Regions from separate parts of the Planococcus sp. MB-3u-03 genome, predicted to be linked through region 2. Evidence: riboswitches for the same ligand, from Rfam matches in the RefSeq annotation. Region 2 holds a riboswitch; each other region holds the start of a gene.
What was found. A riboswitch is a leader RNA that binds a small molecule or an ion and turns the genes downstream of it on or off. The one in region 2 is predicted to bind thiamine pyrophosphate.
Positions count from the first base shown of each region.

Region 1: it holds a riboswitch for thiamine pyrophosphate, as region 2 does, so the genes downstream of both, CW734_RS10150 (YkoF family thiamine/hydroxymethylpyrimidine-binding protein) here and tenA (thiaminase II) in region 2, are expected to answer to the same signal.
Region 3: it holds a riboswitch for thiamine pyrophosphate, as region 2 does, so the genes downstream of both, CW734_RS14910 (lipoate--protein ligase family protein) here and tenA (thiaminase II) in region 2, are expected to answer to the same signal.

Region 1 covers NZ_CP025135.1:1,765,712-1,771,912, reverse strand. Annotated here, with positions in the region: gene CW734_RS18970 (hypothetical protein) at 1-65, shown strand, start outside; partial or broken gene CW734_RS10170 (IS3 family transposase) at 140-1,452, opposite strand; gene CW734_RS10165 (energy-coupling factor transporter transmembrane component T family protein) at 1,586-2,275, opposite strand; gene CW734_RS10160 (ABC transporter ATP-binding protein) at 2,316-3,746, opposite strand; gene CW734_RS10155 (ECF transporter S component) at 3,739-4,320, opposite strand; gene CW734_RS10150 (YkoF family thiamine/hydroxymethylpyrimidine-binding protein) at 4,313-4,918, opposite strand; TPP riboswitch at 4,999-5,103, opposite strand; gene CW734_RS10145 (hypothetical protein) at 5,286-5,498, shown strand; gene CW734_RS10140 (protein adenylyltransferase SelO) at 5,562-6,201, opposite strand, start outside.
Region 2 covers NZ_CP025135.1:2,518,213-2,524,413, forward strand. Annotated here, with positions in the region: gene CW734_RS19750 (hypothetical protein) at 1-9, opposite strand, end outside; gene CW734_RS13960 (thiamine phosphate synthase) at 35-469, opposite strand; gene thiD (bifunctional hydroxymethylpyrimidine kinase/phosphomethylpyrimidine kinase) at 444-1,322, opposite strand; gene thiM (hydroxyethylthiazole kinase) at 1,312-2,073, opposite strand; gene tenA (thiaminase II) at 2,066-2,755, opposite strand; TPP riboswitch at 2,845-2,946, opposite strand; gene CW734_RS13980 (S1C family serine protease) at 3,655-4,764, opposite strand; gene CW734_RS13985 (DUF6359 domain-containing protein) at 4,909-6,201, opposite strand, start outside.
Region 3 covers NZ_CP025135.1:2,735,166-2,741,366, forward strand. Annotated here, with positions in the region: partial or broken gene pepT (peptidase T) at 1-296, shown strand, start outside; gene CW734_RS14900 (DUF4825 domain-containing protein) at 397-894, opposite strand; gene lipA (lipoyl synthase) at 942-1,886, opposite strand; gene CW734_RS14910 (lipoate--protein ligase family protein) at 1,883-2,722, opposite strand; TPP riboswitch at 2,810-2,916, opposite strand; gene CW734_RS14915 (STAS domain-containing protein) at 3,063-4,082, opposite strand; gene CW734_RS14920 (hypothetical protein) at 4,217-4,447, shown strand; gene CW734_RS14925 (pyridoxamine 5'-phosphate oxidase family protein) at 4,515-4,937, shown strand; gene CW734_RS14930 (RrF2 family transcriptional regulator) at 4,964-5,398, opposite strand; gene hmpA (NO-inducible flavohemoprotein) at 5,615-6,201, shown strand, end outside.

The DNA of each region.
Region 1 (6,201 bases), 750 kb from region 2:
GGACGAAATCACTTACGGCAAAATCGACAGTTGAAGATAGTTTGATGATAATCTTATTATGTTAACCCAAACAACACCTCCGCAGTTGGATTATGAACTGAGCCCCATTTAGTGGACGATTTAATAAAGCACCCGGCAGCTAGGCTGCGATTAGATGACTTCGGTATTGTGCCGGAGTCATCTTTTAGGTTCCATTGTTTGCGCGTTCCGTTGTAATACTCCATGTATTCATCCACCAGCCCTTTAATTCGGCTAGGCTGGTCGCTTGTTTAAACTCGACTTCATCTTTAAAGTGACCAAAAACGATTCGATGGGGCGTTGTCGAGACAGTTGCCCCTGCGGGACATCGATTGGGTCAATTTCATTTTCTTCACGCGTCGTTGGTATTCGGGGTGGGTGTGGTGGAAGCCTTGATCGGAATGGATCATCGCTTCCGGGTGAACATTGTCATCAATGCTTCCTTCAGTTTTGTAACGTGCGGTACACAATTTCCATCGTAAGCGTCGTCGTCACTTCGTAGGCGACGATTTCGCGGGTGGCGATATCTTTTACAGCGGACAGATACGCCATTTGTCCCGACCAGTTCGGTAGATACGTGATATCCGTGACGAAGACCTTGCCGGGTTCGTCTAGTTTAAACTTACGGTCTAACAGGTTTGGACAGACGGCGTGTTCTGTGGGCTTTGGCGATTTGCTTATAAGGATTCGCTCGCCGGATTTTGGCAAAGAGATTGAATTTGCGCATAAGGCGCAGAATCTTCTTGTGATTCATCGGGGTTTCCAGCAGTTCCGTAAGGATCATGTAAAGGTGCGATACCCGACTTTCCCACGATGCGCATCGTAGATGCTTTTCAGCAACAGGTAATCTTCATAGTCCTGTTCTTCGCGAATGGCGTGCTGTTCCACTTTCTTCAGCCAAGCATAGTAGCCACTTCGACTGACTTCCGCTGTCTGGCAGAGGGCATCCACCATATTCTTCAGTTGGAATTTCCGGACCACCACATTGATCGCTTCGAATTTTCCGCTGGGGTCAGCTGCGTTTCTTCGCCTGCCTCTCGAGTTCCTCGAGCTTTTAGCAACTCATTTTCGGCTTCCAGGTATTTTATGCGCGCTTCCGCCTTTTCCAACTTTTCTCGGCAGAGAGCTTTTTGGGTAGACGGCCGGCCGGTACTGCCTTTTCCACGGCGCTCTTCCCAAAACCCTTCTTCGCCGTAAAGTCGGAACGTTTTCCGCCAACGTTTTAATGTCTCTTTCGGTTTGTCCGATCCAATTACCGTCAGGTCAAATCCATTTTCGGCAAAATTTGCGCCGGACCTTTGCCCTGCAAGTTTTCATTGACGGCTTTCACCTTAAATTCAGGTGTGTATTGAATCGTTCGATCCGAGACCGTTTTGACATTCGGTTCGCTTCCAATGTGCGTCGTTGATGTTCGTTAAAGATGATTTTACTCATGACAACCTCTCCCGTTCCAGTAGATATGTTCAGTATACCGGGGTCTGAAAACAGAAAAACCCCAAATGGGGCACTTTTAAAGTGTCTACCATTTGGGGTTCAGTTCATTATTCACTGCGGAGGTGTTGTTTTATTACGTCCAAAAAACTGCACTGCAACTTAAGGCGAGCACCAATGAAAACATGCCGAGCAATGCATAATCCTTGTGCCCAAGCTTGATTTCCTGGTAATGAGATCTTGCTGCGCCGGTAAACGCCCGCGCTTCCATCGCGAAGGCGGCGCGCTCGGCTTTTCTGACAGCACCGGCAAGCAGGGGGATGAGCAGGCGGCGCAAGGCTGTGATTCGTTTGAATGGCGTTGGTTTCGCACCCGGACCCCTGAGCCGGTGAGCTTGCTGCAACTGCTCGAATTCCGTTTTTAGAACAGGAAGGAATTGATAGCTGATCAGCACACTGAAAGCCAATTTCGGAGACAGTTTTCCTTGCTGCATCAAGCTTTGGATAAAACGGACCGGATTGGTCGTGAAGGCAAATAATAACGAAATGCTTGAAAACGCCAGGACGCGTAATGACAATGACCACGCATGCTCCCATTTTTGAGCGGTTATTTCGATCATGCCGATTGTCCATAATACAGGCCCATCACCAGACTCGCCGAACACCAAGGTCGTCCAGAAATAACCGAATGCGCCGAACACAAAAGGCAGCATAACGAGTGACCAAAGTTTCCAATTGGTTTGGCTAAACAGCAATTGCACCAGTACGATGCCTAGAAAAAACATCAGTGGCGTCCAAGGGTTGAAAAAAAACGCGAGCGCCAGCATACATGCAGTGACAGCAAGAAATTTTAAGCTGGGGTTCATTTCATGTAAAAGACGTCGCATAGGATTCCTCCTTTTCCGGCCAATATAACCGGTGCTCTGCCAGCAGGGCAGGGCTTGAAAAAAGCTCTTGTGGTTCAAGAGGAGCGGATAATCTGCCGTCTTTCATCAGGCAAATCGTATCCGCAATGCTCAAGGCAAAATTCATATCGTGCGTCACCACAATCAACGCGCAGCCGTCTTGCGCCCGGCTAGTGATTTGGTGATGGAGCTCCATCAATGCCTTGAGGTCTTGCCCTGCCGTCGGTTCATCTAGCAACAGGACTTGGCGACGGTCGGCTAGCATCGCGCCAATGGCCACACGGCGTTTTTGACCATGGCTCACGGAAAAAGGATGGGCTTGAGCAATAGGATCCAAGGCAAGTGCCTCGAGCAGACCTTTCACATCATGAGGAGAGGAATTTCCGGAATACGACAATTCTTCTTCTACAGTCTTCGACAGAAACAGCTGCTCGGGCGATTGTGGGACAAATCCGGCAAACGCTCCCGAAATCGTGCCGCTATCGGGTTTCATTATCCCGCATAAGGCTTTCAGCAAAGTCGATTTCCCGCTTCCGTTCGGCCCTGCAATGACCATCACTTCACCTACATAAAGTTGAAGGCTTGCGCCGTGCAACAAAGCTTTTGATGCTCGTGTAATGGATATATCCCTGGCCTCAAACAAGAGTTTTGTATGTTTTGCTGCCTCGCGTTTCGATAGTAAAGGCGCGTGTCTTTTGGTGTAGGCTTGGTCTTTTTGGATGGTGCCGTTTTCCGAAAGGCTGATCTCCCGTTCGAAAAATTCTCCCCATAGCTCTAATTTATGCTCGACGGCGACGATTGCAAGACCGTTTTCCTGTTGCAATTGATCCAACCAAGCGACAAACTCTTTCGCCGTCACCGGATCGAGGTGGGCGAGCGGTTCATCGAGCAACAAACAGTCAGGCTCCATGATCAACGCGCAAGCTGTGGCGATGCGTTGCTTCATCCCTCCTGAGTAAGTTTGGATGATGCCATGGCGAATTTCGTCTAGGCCTGTCAAGTGCAAAATCCGGTCGATGCGTTCAGACATATCTTCTCTGGGCACTTGAAGATTCTCCAAAGTAAACGCGAGTTCTTCTTCGACCGTCGGCATGCAAAATTGGCTGTCGGGATCTTGAAAAACGGTTGCGACTTTCCGGTTGGCTTCACCAGGTTCGTATTCTTGTGATGTACGCCCGAAGATCCTGACGGTGCCAGAAACTTGGCCATCGCAATTATGCGGGTACAGCCGGTTCAGCACATAGAGAAGCGTGGACTTTCCGCATCCACTTGGCCCTGTAATGACCAAGCGCTCCTGTGGATGAATCACCAGCGTAATAGTATGCAAAGTTGGCTGTGCCGAATCGGGGAAGCGAAAGCTGAAGTCGTCCAATTGAAAAATCGGCTTAAGCACGGGCATCGCCTTTTTCCGCTTTCGCGATGGCATAGCCCCGGAGTGACCCGGTCGCAAGTAGCGCATCAGCGATGTACTTGCCGCCAATACCGGCAATGATCGCCCCGCTCGCGACGCGCAGCGTGAACATCAAGGCAACGAAAGAAGGATCCAAGGCAGCATAGCCCGATAGGAAATAGCCGTAAACAAAACTGAAAACTCCTGCCCCTGCACCAGCAAGCATCAAGATACCGACATGGAAATGCCGATAGCGTGTAAGTGCGAACGCCGCTTCTGCCCCAAGCCCCTGAATGATGCCTGATAGGATAAGCCTCGGGCCGATCGCGTTGCCAAGCATCACTTCGATAGCAGCGGCCAAGGTTTCTGGCAAAAAAGCGGCACCGGGCTTTCTGATGATGTACATCGAAATGATGGACACAATAAACCAGATGCCGAACATCCATTCATAGGCAAGCGGCCCGATGACGCCTGCCCATAAGTTGCCGATATGTAAAAACAGCAAATAGACAATGCCGAACACGACGCCAAATAATGACATAAGGACAATTTCTTTCAGCTTCCATTCCTTAAGCATGATCCTCACCGCCTGTTTTGTGTGAAGGACTGTTGATGCTCATGGATAGGGTCATCACGAGATGGGGGTGTTTAGCGGAGCGCGCGCTGGAAAAGCTCGTTTCGTAAAAAGAAAAGACCTTATGGATATCCCCGTGGATGCCGCTAGCATAATGCATGGAATCGTTCCATACCCCGAACTCTTTTGCACGTTCCACTTCGCGGTAGATAACTTTCATATAATCGGGATTGTTCATCGGGTAAAGTGCGAATTGGGATGAAACGTATTGCTTGCTGTCGTCTTGGTTTGCCGGTTCATCCGGGGCGTCCAAATACGCATCGCCCGCGGTATCTCCTGGACATCCAGCTGAAAAGGTGCCGGACAGGGCGATATGTTCCTTCGTCTTCGCTGCATGCAGCGTGAGCGCCTTCGCGACATTGAAGACATGCTGTTGTTTGCCCCGGATGACGGTGGAGACATCATCGGTCTGCATCCACACATTGGACGTGTCGATGTCCTTTAACGCGCCTTTGATGATGTTGATGAAATTGCCGCTCATCGGATGCAAGGAAAAGCGAAATCCGACGATCGGGCTGGTGCCGCATGAATATGGTTCCATATGGAATCCCTCCTAAAAATATGCACAAAAAAGCCGCATCCGTGAAGATGCAGCCACTATTCCATATTTCGTAGTCATGTCGGAAAGTCACCGCACTTCCTCACGCAGGTCCTAACCTGATCGAGTCATAAGGGATCGGAGCGAAAGCTCTCATCTCAGCAAAATATGCACCCCCAGTGCAGAAAAACGGTATGCGGTTTTGAGTGTCGGGTTTTCCCGATGGCTAAAGTGTAAGTCAAATACTTTCCCAAGTAAAGGGATTCTACTATTTTCATCGAGAATGAGAAAATGATGGCTGAGGTGAATACTCCCTAAAAAATCGGGTAAACCTAAAGCAGACAAGCATTTGAGGAGGAATCCAATTATTATGGCATCAACAAAAAAATTCCGCGTCGTTTATCATTTCGGCGCAGGCGTCGAAGCGGTCAGCACCGTCGAAGCCGATACCCCGAAACAAGCGGTCAGCGGTTTGGATGCGGATGATTTCCGCGAATTTATCGGCGACAACGATACGTATTACCAATTCAAGATGGACGAAGTCAAAATGGTCAGTGTCTCTGAAGTCACAGACGGACAGTGATCGAATCGACAAGCACAATAGAGAAAATCCCCTGCCGATAAAGAGGCAGGGGATTTTTTTGGTTCATGTTCCGCAATAGGTCTGGTATGGAGGCGTCGAAGGCGGTGGAGGCGCCGTATACGGCTGCTGTTCTTCGGAATGGGCATATGGATTTCGAAGGATATCCAAAAGCTTTTCCATCACTTCATAATCGCCTTGCGCTGCCGCTTCCAGTGCCGCTTCCACGCGGTGGTTGCGCGGGATAACAGCCGGATTCCGGCTTTTCATCAATTCCAGAATTTCTTGTGCTGGGCGGCCTTCTTGTTGCTGGCGGGCTTTATAGCGGTTGTGCCAGGCTTTAAAAGCCGGGTCGTTTGCCAGTTGGGGCTCTTCAACTGCTTCGAAGGTCAAGGAACGGAATGTATTGGTATAATCCGCTTGCTTTTCCTGCATCAATTCCAGCAACGCATCGATCAATTGTTCATCTTCTGGCGTTTCTGTAAACAAGCCGAGTTTTTCGCGCATGCCTGCCAAATATAATTGCTTTTGCGAATTTACATATTCCTCGAGCGCTCCTTGGAGAGACGACAAGGCCTGTTTTTCCGGAATCTCATCTAAAAGAGGAAACAGAGACTCTGCAAAACGCGCTAAATTCCATCCGCCGATGAGCGGCTGGTTGCGATAAGCATAACGGCCGCCAGCATCAATCGAGCTGAAGACCGCG
Region 2 (6,201 bases):
GATGCCAATGACGGGTACGTGCGGATATTGGGTTTCACTTTAATGATTTCAGCAACACCCGCTGGCGGTTTGGCATCGCTTTTGTGCGCGTGCCAAATACCGGTCCCATGCCGAGATACGTCGCGCCGCACGTCAGCGCTTCATTCGCTTCTTTGACTGAATGCACCGAAACCCCAAGAGCCATCGATACGCCGATTCGTTTTCTCACCGATCCGCAGTCCATATCATCCTGGCCGATATGGATGCCGTCCGCTTCGATTGTGCAAGCCAGTTCGACATCGTCATTGATGAATAGCGGGACATCGTATTCACTGCACAACTTCTTGCACTTTGCCGCGAACTCCACGAGCGCATCACCCGTCAATGCGCCGCGCCCTTTTTCGCGCAGCTGAAAATGGGTGATGCCGCCTTGCAGCGCTTCTTCGAGCAGCTCGAGCGGCTCTTTAGTACCGGCGTTTGTCGTACCCATTAGAAAATAAATCGCTGGATTCCCGAACAAGATGAACCACTTCCTTTTCGATAGATTCTTTGTACGCCGCATGATGTGTCGGGCCGTGGCCATGCCCGATGTGAAGCGGATACGCAAGAGCTGCCTGGATGAATTCCTTGGCAGTGAACAAGGCTTCTTCCACTGGTTTGCCTTTGCCGAGTTCAGCTGTCAGCGCCGCTGAAAACGTGCAGCCCGTGCCATGTGTCTGTTCCGTTTGGAGACGCTCTGAGCGTAGTAAGATGACCTTTCCTTGCTGATCCAGATAATAGTCTTCCGCAACGTCAGGGTCAGTGCTATGGCCGCCTTTGATGACCACAGCTTCCGCACCGAGCGATAAAATCGCTTCCGCCGCATTTCTGCGTGATGCATCGTCTGTAATGTCTATTCCGCTCAATACTTCCGCTTCCGGGATATTTGGCGTGATGATGGCAGCGAGCGGGACGAGCATCGTTTTAATTGCTTCGACCGCTTCCTGCTGCAACAAGGAAGCGCCGCCTTTTGCGATCATGACGGGATCGATGACGAGCCTGTTCCAGCCGTAGCGTTTGATGCCTTGTGCGGTTTCTTCGATGATGCCGGCGTCAAACAGCATGCCGGTCTTGAGCGCGCGGATATCGAAGTCCGTCCCAATTGCATCGAGCTGTTCTTTGACCGCTTGTCGATCCATCGGATAAATGCCGTGAACGCCCTGCGTGTTTTGGGCGGTCACCGCCGTTACCGCCGAACAGCCGAATACGCTAAGTTCCTGGAATGTTTTCAAATCCGCTTGTATCCCCGCTCCACCGCCTGAATCAGATCCGGCAATCGTCAATACTTGGGGTTTAGCGTCCATATAGTACCACCTCCTGTCGTTTGGATAGTTCGTCCAGAAAAGCCATCTGGAAAGTTCCCGGGTTCAAGGCGATTTTCGATGCCTTGCTTCCTGCATTCGCGTAAATCTGCAAGCCGTAAGCAACTGCATCGAACCGATCGCTTTCTTCGTCCGTCAAGAATGCGGCAAGCACAGCACTGAGCAGACACCCCATCCCCGTGACCGACGCCATCAAGGGATCGCCCCCTGTGATGTGCTCGGTCCGTTCTCCGTCCGTCACCAGATCGCTCATTCCGGTCACGGCGACAAGTGTTCGATATTCATCAGCCACTTGTTTAGCGATGGTCTCCAAATCGCCTTGGCCTTCTCCGGCATCGACGCCGCGCGCTTGCCAATCTACTCCTGCAATGGCCGCGAGTTCGCCTGCGTTGCAGCGCACTAAAGTGATATCGAGTTCTGTCAGCAATCGTTTCACGGCTTTCAATCGATAAGCTGTCGCGCCGGCACCGACCGGATCCAACACAATCGGGATGCCTTTTTCCATGGCGGCGCGTCCCGCGATGAGCATGCTGTTGAGTGAGCGCTCCGTGATCGTGCCGATATTGAGCGATAAGGCATCGGCGTGTCCTGTGAGCTCGGCGACTTCCTGTTGTTCATCTCCCATGACCGGCGAGACGCCGAGCGCGAGCAAGCCGTTTGCCTGAAAATTCGAGACGACGTGATTAGTGATGCAGTGAATCAAGGGTTTTCGTGCGCGCAATTCCCTAAGCATGGCGGACACTCTCCTTTTTCGCGGGCAGCTCCCACGTTTCCATCGTCCACGCCTGCTGCCAGAACTGCCATTCATAATAGCTGCTTCTCATAAAGCGCGTTTTCAATTCCTTGCGCCGCTCTTCCGGCAAGCCCTCAGCTAAATGGTCCATCCGATTGATCTGTTCGTTCACTAGTTCCCCGAACCACTCGGATCCGTATGTGCCAATCCATTTCTGAAAAATCGGTTCTTCCGGCGTCGCGGTTTTCAACCGTTCGCCGATTTCGTAATAAAGCCAATAGCACGGAAGCAAGGCTGCAAGCACATCTGCAAGATCGCCTTCTGCCGAACGGTACATATGCGAAACGTAAGCATAGGCGTGTGGCGACGGTTCGAATAGTTTCCAATCTTCCTCTGTTACCCCGAGCAATTCCATAAACGATTCATGAAGCGCGAGTTCCGCGGCGCAGGTCTGTTCTGCGTGATGCGCAAAGGATTGCGTCGTTTTCAAATCTTTGGCTTTTGTGGCACCGATCGCCTGTACTTTCGCGAAATGGGTTAGGTAATAGGCATCTTGCATGACGTAGAATTTAAAAACATCGAGCGGCAAATCGCCTTTCGCGATGCCTTTCACAAACGGGTGTTCAAAACTGGCGTCCCATAAATCTGTGCATTCCAACCGGACTTCTTTACAAAATGTCATGTCGCTCTCTCCTTTTTTGGGCAAAATAAAACACCGCTTCCCAGGTAAGGAAGCGGCGATAAAGGTCAGCTGAAGAAATTGGAGAAAAGCTCACAATTCGCCCACTTCCCTACGCTGGTATGATCCAGATCAGGTTCAAAGGGTCCGGACTCTTGTCCGTCTCAGCCAACTTGGCTCCCCTAGTGGAATAGCGATATTTTTTTATTGTCGGCAATAGAATACCATAGCTGGCTAGCGAATTCAAAACTTTTTGAAATTAAGATAGCAGGAGTTTTGTTGTTTAATTGGAATTAGCTTGCACTTTTCATCTACTAGTTATCCGCAGCCTCGCTTGGGTTTGAGCTTTCACAATGAGCCAATGAATTGGCGAAAGGCAGTTGAGCCGATTCATTTGCGACGCATCTGCTTTTGCAGATGTGGGAGCAAAGTTATACGTTCATTTCCCAATCTAGTGGAGTATGCGAAGTTTATCATTTTCCGGCTTCGCTTCACCCTTAAGCGCGATGCTGCTTTTAGATTCCATTGGATAGATAAGTGACTAGTTGAGTGGTTTTGTCGATTTCGTCCGCTTTGGTTTGTTTGATTGATTGATAATCGAAAGTGAAAATGAGTTGGAATCGATTTACTGACACCATGGTACTGTTCTGCCTCTTGCAAGCAAGCTTTCATTTCACACACACGGTCTTCAATGAACGATGCATTTCGTTTTCATTCTAAAACTAGGGCTGCAGCGGAAACCGGCGACTCCGGGAGGTATAGCGAGACAATTGAGACCCTGGACTGAGCGTAAGCGAGGGAAGCGGCTCAATGCGAGCCCTCCGGAAAGCGTCCGGTTGCAGCGCAAGCTCCCCACTCTAAATCCACTAAAAAAAAAGAACCTCCAAAAACGGAGGCTCCTATTATTCTTCTACATATTCAATCTGATAATCCCCGTACTCATCGATCACAACGGTATAGAGGCGCCGGTGGTCGATTGTTCCGGTCTCGCCGTTTGCTTCGTGGTAATTGAATACTGCGCCGGCTTCGACGTATGCACGGTCGCCTTCAATTTCGACGGAACTGACTTCCGGCACGACGGAATCGAACACGCGGCCATCCGCTGAATACTCTTGGACGACGCTGTCTACCGCTTCAACCGCCTGGCTTCCCTGTACTAAATAGGAAGAATAATAATTCAGCTCCTCGTCATTCATCGAATACGGCAGCAAGTCATAATAGGCTTCGATGAAACTCGATAATAGCGCTTCTTCAAAATACGCATCCTTTACGGACGGTTCCACCAATTGCGATTCAGGAAGCGGATCTGGGTTGTTCGCCCAGCTATCCAACATTTCCTTTTTCAAATAAAGCGGGATTGCATAGCCGATTTCGGGATTGTCTTCAAGCATGACCGAATTGATGCCGAGCACGCGGCCGGTGCTTGCATCGAGTAACGGCCCGCCGCTTGAGCCCTGCTTGATCAAAGCATTCATTTCATAAAGATCCGTATAGACAAAGACTTCCGAGAAATCGACGCCGGTGTCGGTGATTTCCCCTTCAGTCGCAGTATTCGCTGCGTTCTCGGGGCTGCCGATGGCGATAACCGGTGTGCCGATATCGACCGGTTGCATTTCCTGCTCAAGTGGCTCTTTTCCTGCGAGGTCTTCAACACGGACAAGCGCCAAATCCTCATCGAGCGACATGCCGATCACTTTGCCGGCAAATTCCTGGCCGTCGCTATTGACGAGTGAAATAAACGTGGCATCTCGCACGACATGGGCGTTCGTCAAAATGTCGCCCTGGTTATTGAATAAAAAGCCGGACCCTTGCTCGAAATCGGTATAGATCGTGTAGACATGTGTCTTGGCATTCGCTATCATCACGGCTTTTTCCTGAGCGGCCGTATCGACCGGGGAATCCGTCTGCTCTGTTTCAGCTTCGGGCGGCGCCTCTGTCTCCGTCCCTCCGCAAGCCGCGAGAATCATCGCCGACAGGAAAACCATCAGCCATTGCATCATCCGTTTTTCCATAGTCTCAACCCGCTTCCGGTAATGTGAGTTCATTATAGCAAGCCGGAATTGAAAAAGGAACGTTTACGGGCAAGCCCGACCCGGAAGATTTTTACTTGAGTGAAGACAAAAAAAGCCGCCGGTACAAACCGGCGGCTCCATTCGTTATTTCTTGCTCTTCTTCAATTGCCCTTTGTTCGTAATAACGGTGTAGTTGCCGAACTCGTTCACTTCAAGCGTGAAAGTTTCGCCATTCAGGTCGCCCTGGATGATCTTCCATTTGCCTCTATCATCTTGGCGTGCGCCGAATTGGACTTTGACATCCGGATTCGTCAGGAAGTTCAATTCCATCGGTTCGCTGAGTGTCAGGCCGAGTTCTTCGCCGTCCGCTCCGAGTACAGCGATATCAAGCTGGTCGCTGAGTGCAGGGCGTTTGTCTACTTGTTCGGCGTCATCGACTGCAAGGGCAAGCGTCATTTCTTCGCCAGCCGCTTCCGCTAATTGCTGGAGGTTGGCTGCCGTGAATGTGAAGTTCGCTTGTTCCAGTTGAACGGTCAAATCCTTGCCGCTTTCAAGAAGTTCATCGATTGTGCCTTCTGTGAATGTGATGTCGAGTGTACCGTCTTCATCGAATTCACCGGCTGTGATGACTGCTTCTTCACCTGAAAGGTCCGGATCCGCTTCCTGTTCACCAGGCACTTGCGGTTTGTCGAACGTGATTTGTGCAAGTAGTGGATCATGATCCGATGCGCGTCCATGTTCTTCCATAAACATCGAGTTAATATGGACCATATCAAGTTCTGTGTTGTCCGCCAAATTGTTCGTCACCAACAAGTGATCGAGCACTTGCGAGTTGCCTTGGTAGTAATAAGAGAAACGGTCTTCTTCAGGAACATCGTTGACTTTGTTCGTCAAGATGTCGCCTTCTAGTGCATCAAGTGCCGGCGTGAATTCGAAATCGTTCATATCGCCAGTGACGACGACATTGAGTTCCGGATTCTTCTCGAGTCCTTCTTCGATAAAGCCATTAATGGCATGCGCCAATTCAATGCGTTCCACTTCAGAAGTGAATTCCGGCGGCTGGTTTTGCCCAAACAAGCCTTGGTCTCCGCCTTTGGAGTTCAAATGCGTTGCGATAACGACAATTTCTTCGCCTTGGAATTCAAATTGTGCCGCGAGTGGCTTACGTGTGTTTGGCATTGGAATCGGTTGTACGCGTCCCGGGTTCAATTCAAGGTCGCCTGAATCTGTCCACGAGTTGTCCTCTGTCGCTGTTCCTTTTTCGCCTTCAGACAAATCAACGCGGTCCGGATTGTACAAGAAGCCTACGCGGATGTTGCCGCCTGGCTGTCCGCCATCCTGGTTGTATTCCGGTGCGATGTCTGTCCAAGCGTATTCAGGACCGCCTGCAGCTTGGATGCCTTCGATGAGGCGCTCATAAGAAGCGGTCGCATCAGA
Region 3 (6,201 bases), 220 kb from region 2:
AAGAAGCGATCGAACTCGAGCTCGAAGACCAATACTATAATATGCGCGAGAAAATCGAACCGGTAATGGAAATCGTCGATCAGGCCGAACAAGCGATGAAGACATTGGGGCTTTCTCCAGACATCATCCCTGTACGCGGTGGCACGGACGGATCCCAGTTATCTTATATGGGCTTGCCGACACCGAACATCTTCACAGGTGGCGAAAACTATCACGGCAAATTCGAGTTCATCTCCGCTGAAAACATGGAAAAAGCGACTCAAGTGATTGTGGAAGTTGCAAAAATCGCCAAATAACCGGGTTCCCCTATCCATTTCCCGGGAAATTTTTTCAGTACGATTCAACACAAAAAAGCAGCGGCCTAATGCCGCTGCTCTTTTTAGGTTTCATGCAGTTTTAGGATTGTGTCAACAGCGCATCAATTTTTTGGTCTTCATCCAAATATTGTTCGAGCAGCTCTTCTAATTTCTCTTGCTCATCAATTTCGGTCAAATCCACTTCATACCAAGCTTGCAATTGCTCTCTCGTCAGTTGGTATTGTTCCACGTCTGCTCCTGTGTCGAAGTCAAATTGGACCCACTCCACATTGTCGATCAGCGTAAACAAATAAGTCGCATTATGTGCCGCTGTTTCCTTATCCGATAATGTTGCCTTTTCCCAATCGTAAGAGGCGGTGACTCCATAAGGCTGTTGTTTCGTCTCCAGTTCAAAGCCTGTAAAATGCTCTGCACCCGGCAGCCTGTTAAGGGTGTTGAGAACGGCACTGTTATTCCCGACTGCCGCCCCTTCATATTCGAAGAGGTCTGGTTCCTCTGCCGCAAGCAACGGGCTGCATGCGCTCATAACGAACAGCGCGGTGGATAACAGCATAGCCGCAGCAAGTATTTTTCTCAATTCAAGCCCTCCTCTAAGAAAGGTTTCTATAGACCCGCTCCGCTATTTCAAAATTCGATGCGGTCGATTTTCGCGCCCGTTGATTCGACGCCTTTCATGTATTTGATGCGTTTCTGGACAGCGGTTTCGTTTACTTGCTCATCCGCATGATATGAAGAACGCACCATCGGGCCGGCTTCGCAATGCTTGAAACCTTTCGCCAATGCGATTTCCTTCAACTCCTGGAACTCGTCCGGATGGTAGTAACGGACGACGTCCAAATGCTTCAATGTCGGTTGCAAATATTGGCCGATCGTCATGATGTCGACTTTGTGCGCCAACAGATCATCCATCGCTTCGATAATCTCTTCTTTCGTTTCCCCGAGCCCAACCATGATGCTTGATTTGGTCGGCACATGCGGTGCGATTTCCTTGACCCGCAATAGCAATTCCAGTGAACGATCGTAGGTCGCTCTCGCACGGACGCGCTTCGTCAGGCGGCGCACCGTTTCGATATTATGGTTGAAAATATCCGGTTCGCTGCTCATCAACATATGCAGGCTCTCGTAATCGCCTTTCATATCGGACGGCAAAATCTCGACGGTCGTTTCCGGCATTTTCCGGTGAATGGCACGGACGGTTTCCGCAAAAACTGCAGCCCCGCCGTCTTTCAAATCATCGCGGGCCACCGCTGTAACGACGACATGCTTCAAGTTCATGATTTCCGTCGATTCCGCTACGCGCTCCGGCTCGCCCCAATCCAGTTCGTTCGGCAAGCCGGTTTTGACCGCGCAGAACCGGCACGCTCTTGTGCATGTATCTCCCAGAATCATGAAGGTCGCGGTGCGGCGTTCACTCCAGCATTCATGGATATTCGGGCATTTTGCTTCCTCGCATACCGTGTTCAATTTTTTCTCGCGCATCAATTTCTTCAGATCATTATAAGTTTCGTTCGTGTTCAATTTCACTTTCAGCCATTCGGGTTTACGTTCACGCTGCTTTGTTTTTGTCATCGCATAAGTTCCCCTTTCTCTTCTCGTCGGTGGTTCCATTCTTCGCTTGCGTATTTGGCTTCGAGCACGCGCACTTCTTCTAGCAGTTCAGCTGGTGGTTCGAATTTTTCCAAAAGGATGCCAAGCCCCGTTTCAAATCCATCCTTGAATGCCTGTTGTACTTCTTCTAAGCTTGCCGGTTCTTGCAGGAGTTCGTTGATCGCGACGGCGCGTGTGCGGAAAGCTTGGCGCGCCCTTTCCTTCACCGCTTCACTCGGGTAGACAAACAATTCGAACAAACGGTTTTCATCCAGCTGCAGCGGAATAGATCCGTGCTGCAAAATGATGCCTTGTTTTCTTGTCTGCGCGCTTCCTGCCGCTTTCCTGCCCTCAACAGTCAATTCATGCCAAGACGGTTCTTCAAAGCATACCGCTGAAGATTCTTTCGAACGCTTCCTCTCCGCAGCGAGTTGTGCTTGAATCCCTAAATTGCGGTAACCTTCAAGTAAGCCTCGGGAAATGACCAAATACGCTTCTTTTACTGATTTCGGCATGGATGGATGATGTTCCGGAATCACTACGCTGTAAGTCAATTCCTGATCGTGGAGTACGGCTTTTCCGCCGGTCTGCCTCCTGACCAAGGGTATGCCCAATTGCGCAGCTTTTTCGAGATCGATGCTGCCATTCAGTTTCTGGAAAAATCCCACTGAAATCCCGGCTGGCGCCCATCCGTAAAACCTGAGCACAGGTTTCATGCCCGTCTTGCGCTGCCAGTTCATCAATGCTTCGTCCATTGCCATATTGTGGGCCGGCGTGCAAAGCCCCGACTCCATATAGCCCCATGTTTCGTCCAAAATATCTCAACTCCTCTCAGCTTATGCATGACTCCAAAGCCCATAAAAAAACACCGCTTTCCATGGGGAAGCGGTGTATGCAGGCAAAAGGAAGCATACGTACCACTTCCCTACGCTGGCATGGTCCAGATCAGGTTCAAGGGGTCCAAGCATTCGCTCGTCTCAGCCAGTCAATTCCGGCTCCCCCAGTGGTCAGCTATGTATAGTTCTTCTCGAGCTTATCATTTCTTTCAAGAAATCTCAATATACTAAATAGTATTTTCTTTATATTTTTATCCAATTTATTCAAAAATATCCAAAAAAGATTTCCCTATACGTTTTGCTGATAGGGAAATCTTTATTATTAGATAATCGTCTTGCCGTTCTGCGCCAACGCGAAGTGGATGCTGTGTTGAAGCGTACGGAAGCATTCATAGCCAGAGAGGTCTACGCCCGCTTCTGTGATGGTCATGCTGGTGTGCGGTGAAATACCGGCCAGCACCGTTTTCGTCCCGATCAAATTCGCGGCCGACCCTAATTTTTCGATCAGCATCGCCGCATGCTGGTTGAAACTTTCATTCAGCCCGGTCAAATCGAGGAGCAAGTAACGCGCTTTGTATTTCGGCAAATTCTCAAGCGTTTTGGTCAATAACTCTTCAGCACGCGCTTCATCATAGCGTCCGAGAAGCGGAACGACCACAATATCTTCGAGCACTGGAATAAGCGGTGAAGTGATTTCCCGGATCATGTCATGGAGATCCGCTGTCTTTTCATCCACCAGCTGTTCGAGTTCGCGGATTTTCTCCGATTCTTTGCGGCGTGCCAGTGTATGGATGTTCTTTTCAATCGTCTCTTCTGACGGGAAATAGCGGATCAGGCATTCATCATGCCCTTCAATCTGCGAGTGGACCACTTCATACCAAATGCTGCGGCCGAGGAGCGAGCTGAAGATTCCCGCGTAATGGGCCGGCAAGAAACTGCCGCCGGTCTTTTTTCCTTGTGCCACATTGATCTGATATTCCCAGCTGTTTTTCAGCGTCACTTCCAAAGTGGCGGCTTCTATATCCAAATTGCGGATGGATGCCAATCCCCAGCCAGCTGATGCATATGTATTGGTTATAAGTTCCGAAGCTTTAAAAACGGAAATCCCGCCCATTTTGTGGAAATAATCCCCCACTACCTGGCCTTGGCGAAATCCTGTCGACTCCAAAACGACAGTTGCTGCGTCTTCCCCAGAGATTTCCTCGATGGAATCAAAGAACATTTTCATCGCAGTGGAAGTCCAGAACAGTACGGAATTCTGCCCTTCAAAGAGGAAGCGCCCTTGTGGGAGATCCCATTCAAAATCCAGGCCGCCCACGTTTACCTTCGTTTGTTGCGTCATTGTATAGCCATCCTCCTTATTTAGCACTATTAAATAATCATACGCCAGCCGGGTATCCCCAGCAAGTTCTAATGTTTTAAAGCACTCCAATTAAGGAATAGATAGACAAGAACGCTAAAGGAGAGGTGCTAACGATGGCAGAAAAAGACCGTTTCAACGAAAAGGAACGAAAAACAAGCGACGGAGCTCCAATGGACAATCCTGAGCAAGTTAAGACAGATAAAGAAACCATGACAGAAATGCACGAAGAAGAAATGAATGTGGATTCCATCCCATTGGAAGACTTGAAGCAGGACATGAAAGACGAAAAAAATCCCCGTGATACGAAAGATGATTCAGCAAGCGAGGAAAAACATCCAGAATGATTTCTTCTGCGGGCTTATCGCCCGCAGTTTTCCTGGCAAACGATACTACTGTAAAGGAGAGATTTGAATGGCACAACAAGAATTAAAACAACAAGCATTGAAAATTTTGGAAGACAGCATGATCGGGACTTTGGCAACGATCAAAGACAACAAGCCGCATTCCCGTTATATGACATTCTTCAATGACGAATTTACATTGTACACGGCTACAAGCAAGCAGACACAGAAAGTGGACGAGCTCGAGAAGAATCCTAACGCCCATATCCTGCTTGGCTACGAAGGGGAAGGCGTCGGCGATAGCTTCCTAGAAATCGAAGGCCAGATGTCGCTGCGGGATGACCGTGAGCTGATCGACAAAGTGTGGAACGAACACTTGACCGGCTGGTTCGATGGCCCAGAAGACCCCAACTTGATCATCCTGGCAATTACGCCAACGCGTGTCCGTTTAATGAACCGCAAAGGCAAAGATCCACAAACAATCGAATTATAAAAAAAGCCTCCGCTATCGGAGGCTTTTTACGTGCGCAATAAATCACGTAATCCTTCTTTATTAAATAGAAGATCTTGCAAATTGTATTCATCCAATACTGACAGATACGCATGCAGTGCCTTGCCGAGAACACCACGTAGCCCGCAGATCGGGGAAATCGGGCACATATTGGTCTCTGGATTGAAACATTCCACCAAGTGGAAATCTTCTTCCATTTTACGGACGACCTTGCCGACATTGATGTTCTCGGGACGGTCCGCCAAACGAATGCCGCCTCCCCTGCCCCTGACCGTCTCGATAAATCCCGCTTTGCCGAGTTCGAATGTCACTTTCATCAAATGGTTTTTCGATATATGATAAGCATCGGAAATTTCCTGTATGGTTGTCAGTTTGCCATCTTCTTTTGTTCCCAAATAGATGAGTACGCGCAATGAATAATCCGTATACATCGTTAATCTCATTGGTTTCACCTTCCCTGCACGTTTATTATACGCGCCGCCATAATTTCTGGAAAGGAAACGCATCTGCAGAATCGGGGCTTTTTCAGCCCATTATTCCATGTGTGACTTTTCTGTGAAATGAAATGTGTCTAAATTTTAAAGATGTATTTTAAATATATCTTTTAAACTCCTTTCGGTTTATAGTGGGATTATAGAAAACAAAAGGAGAGATTGACTATGTTATCCGAACAAACAAGAACCATTGTCAAATCCACTGCCCCTGTATTAGCTGAACACGGAAAAACCATCACCACCGTTTTTTACAGCAATATGTTCGAAGCGCATCCGGAACTTTTAAATATTTTTAACCAAGCCAACCAAAAACAAGGCCGCCAGCAAACGGCGCTTGCCAATACTGTGTATGCAGCTGCGGTGCATATCGATAATCTCGAAGCGATCCTTCCAGCAGTTGTCCAGATCGCCAATAAACACGTCAGCCTTGGCGTTAAAGCTGAACATTACCCAATCGTCGGGGAATACTTGCTGAAAGCGATCAAAGAAGTACTTGGCGATGCGGCGACAGATGAGATCATCAATGCCTGGGCAGAAGCATACGGCGTCATTGCCGATGTCTTCATCAGCATCGAAAACGGCATGTACGAAAAATCCGAAACCCAGGAAAACGGCTGGAGCTTCTTCAAAGACTTCACCATTGCACGCAAAGTGAAAGAAAGCGAAAACATCACTTCGTTCTATCTAAAACCGGCTGATGGCAAGAATGTGCCGAGCTATGAAGCTGGCCAATACATCACGGTTCGCCTTGC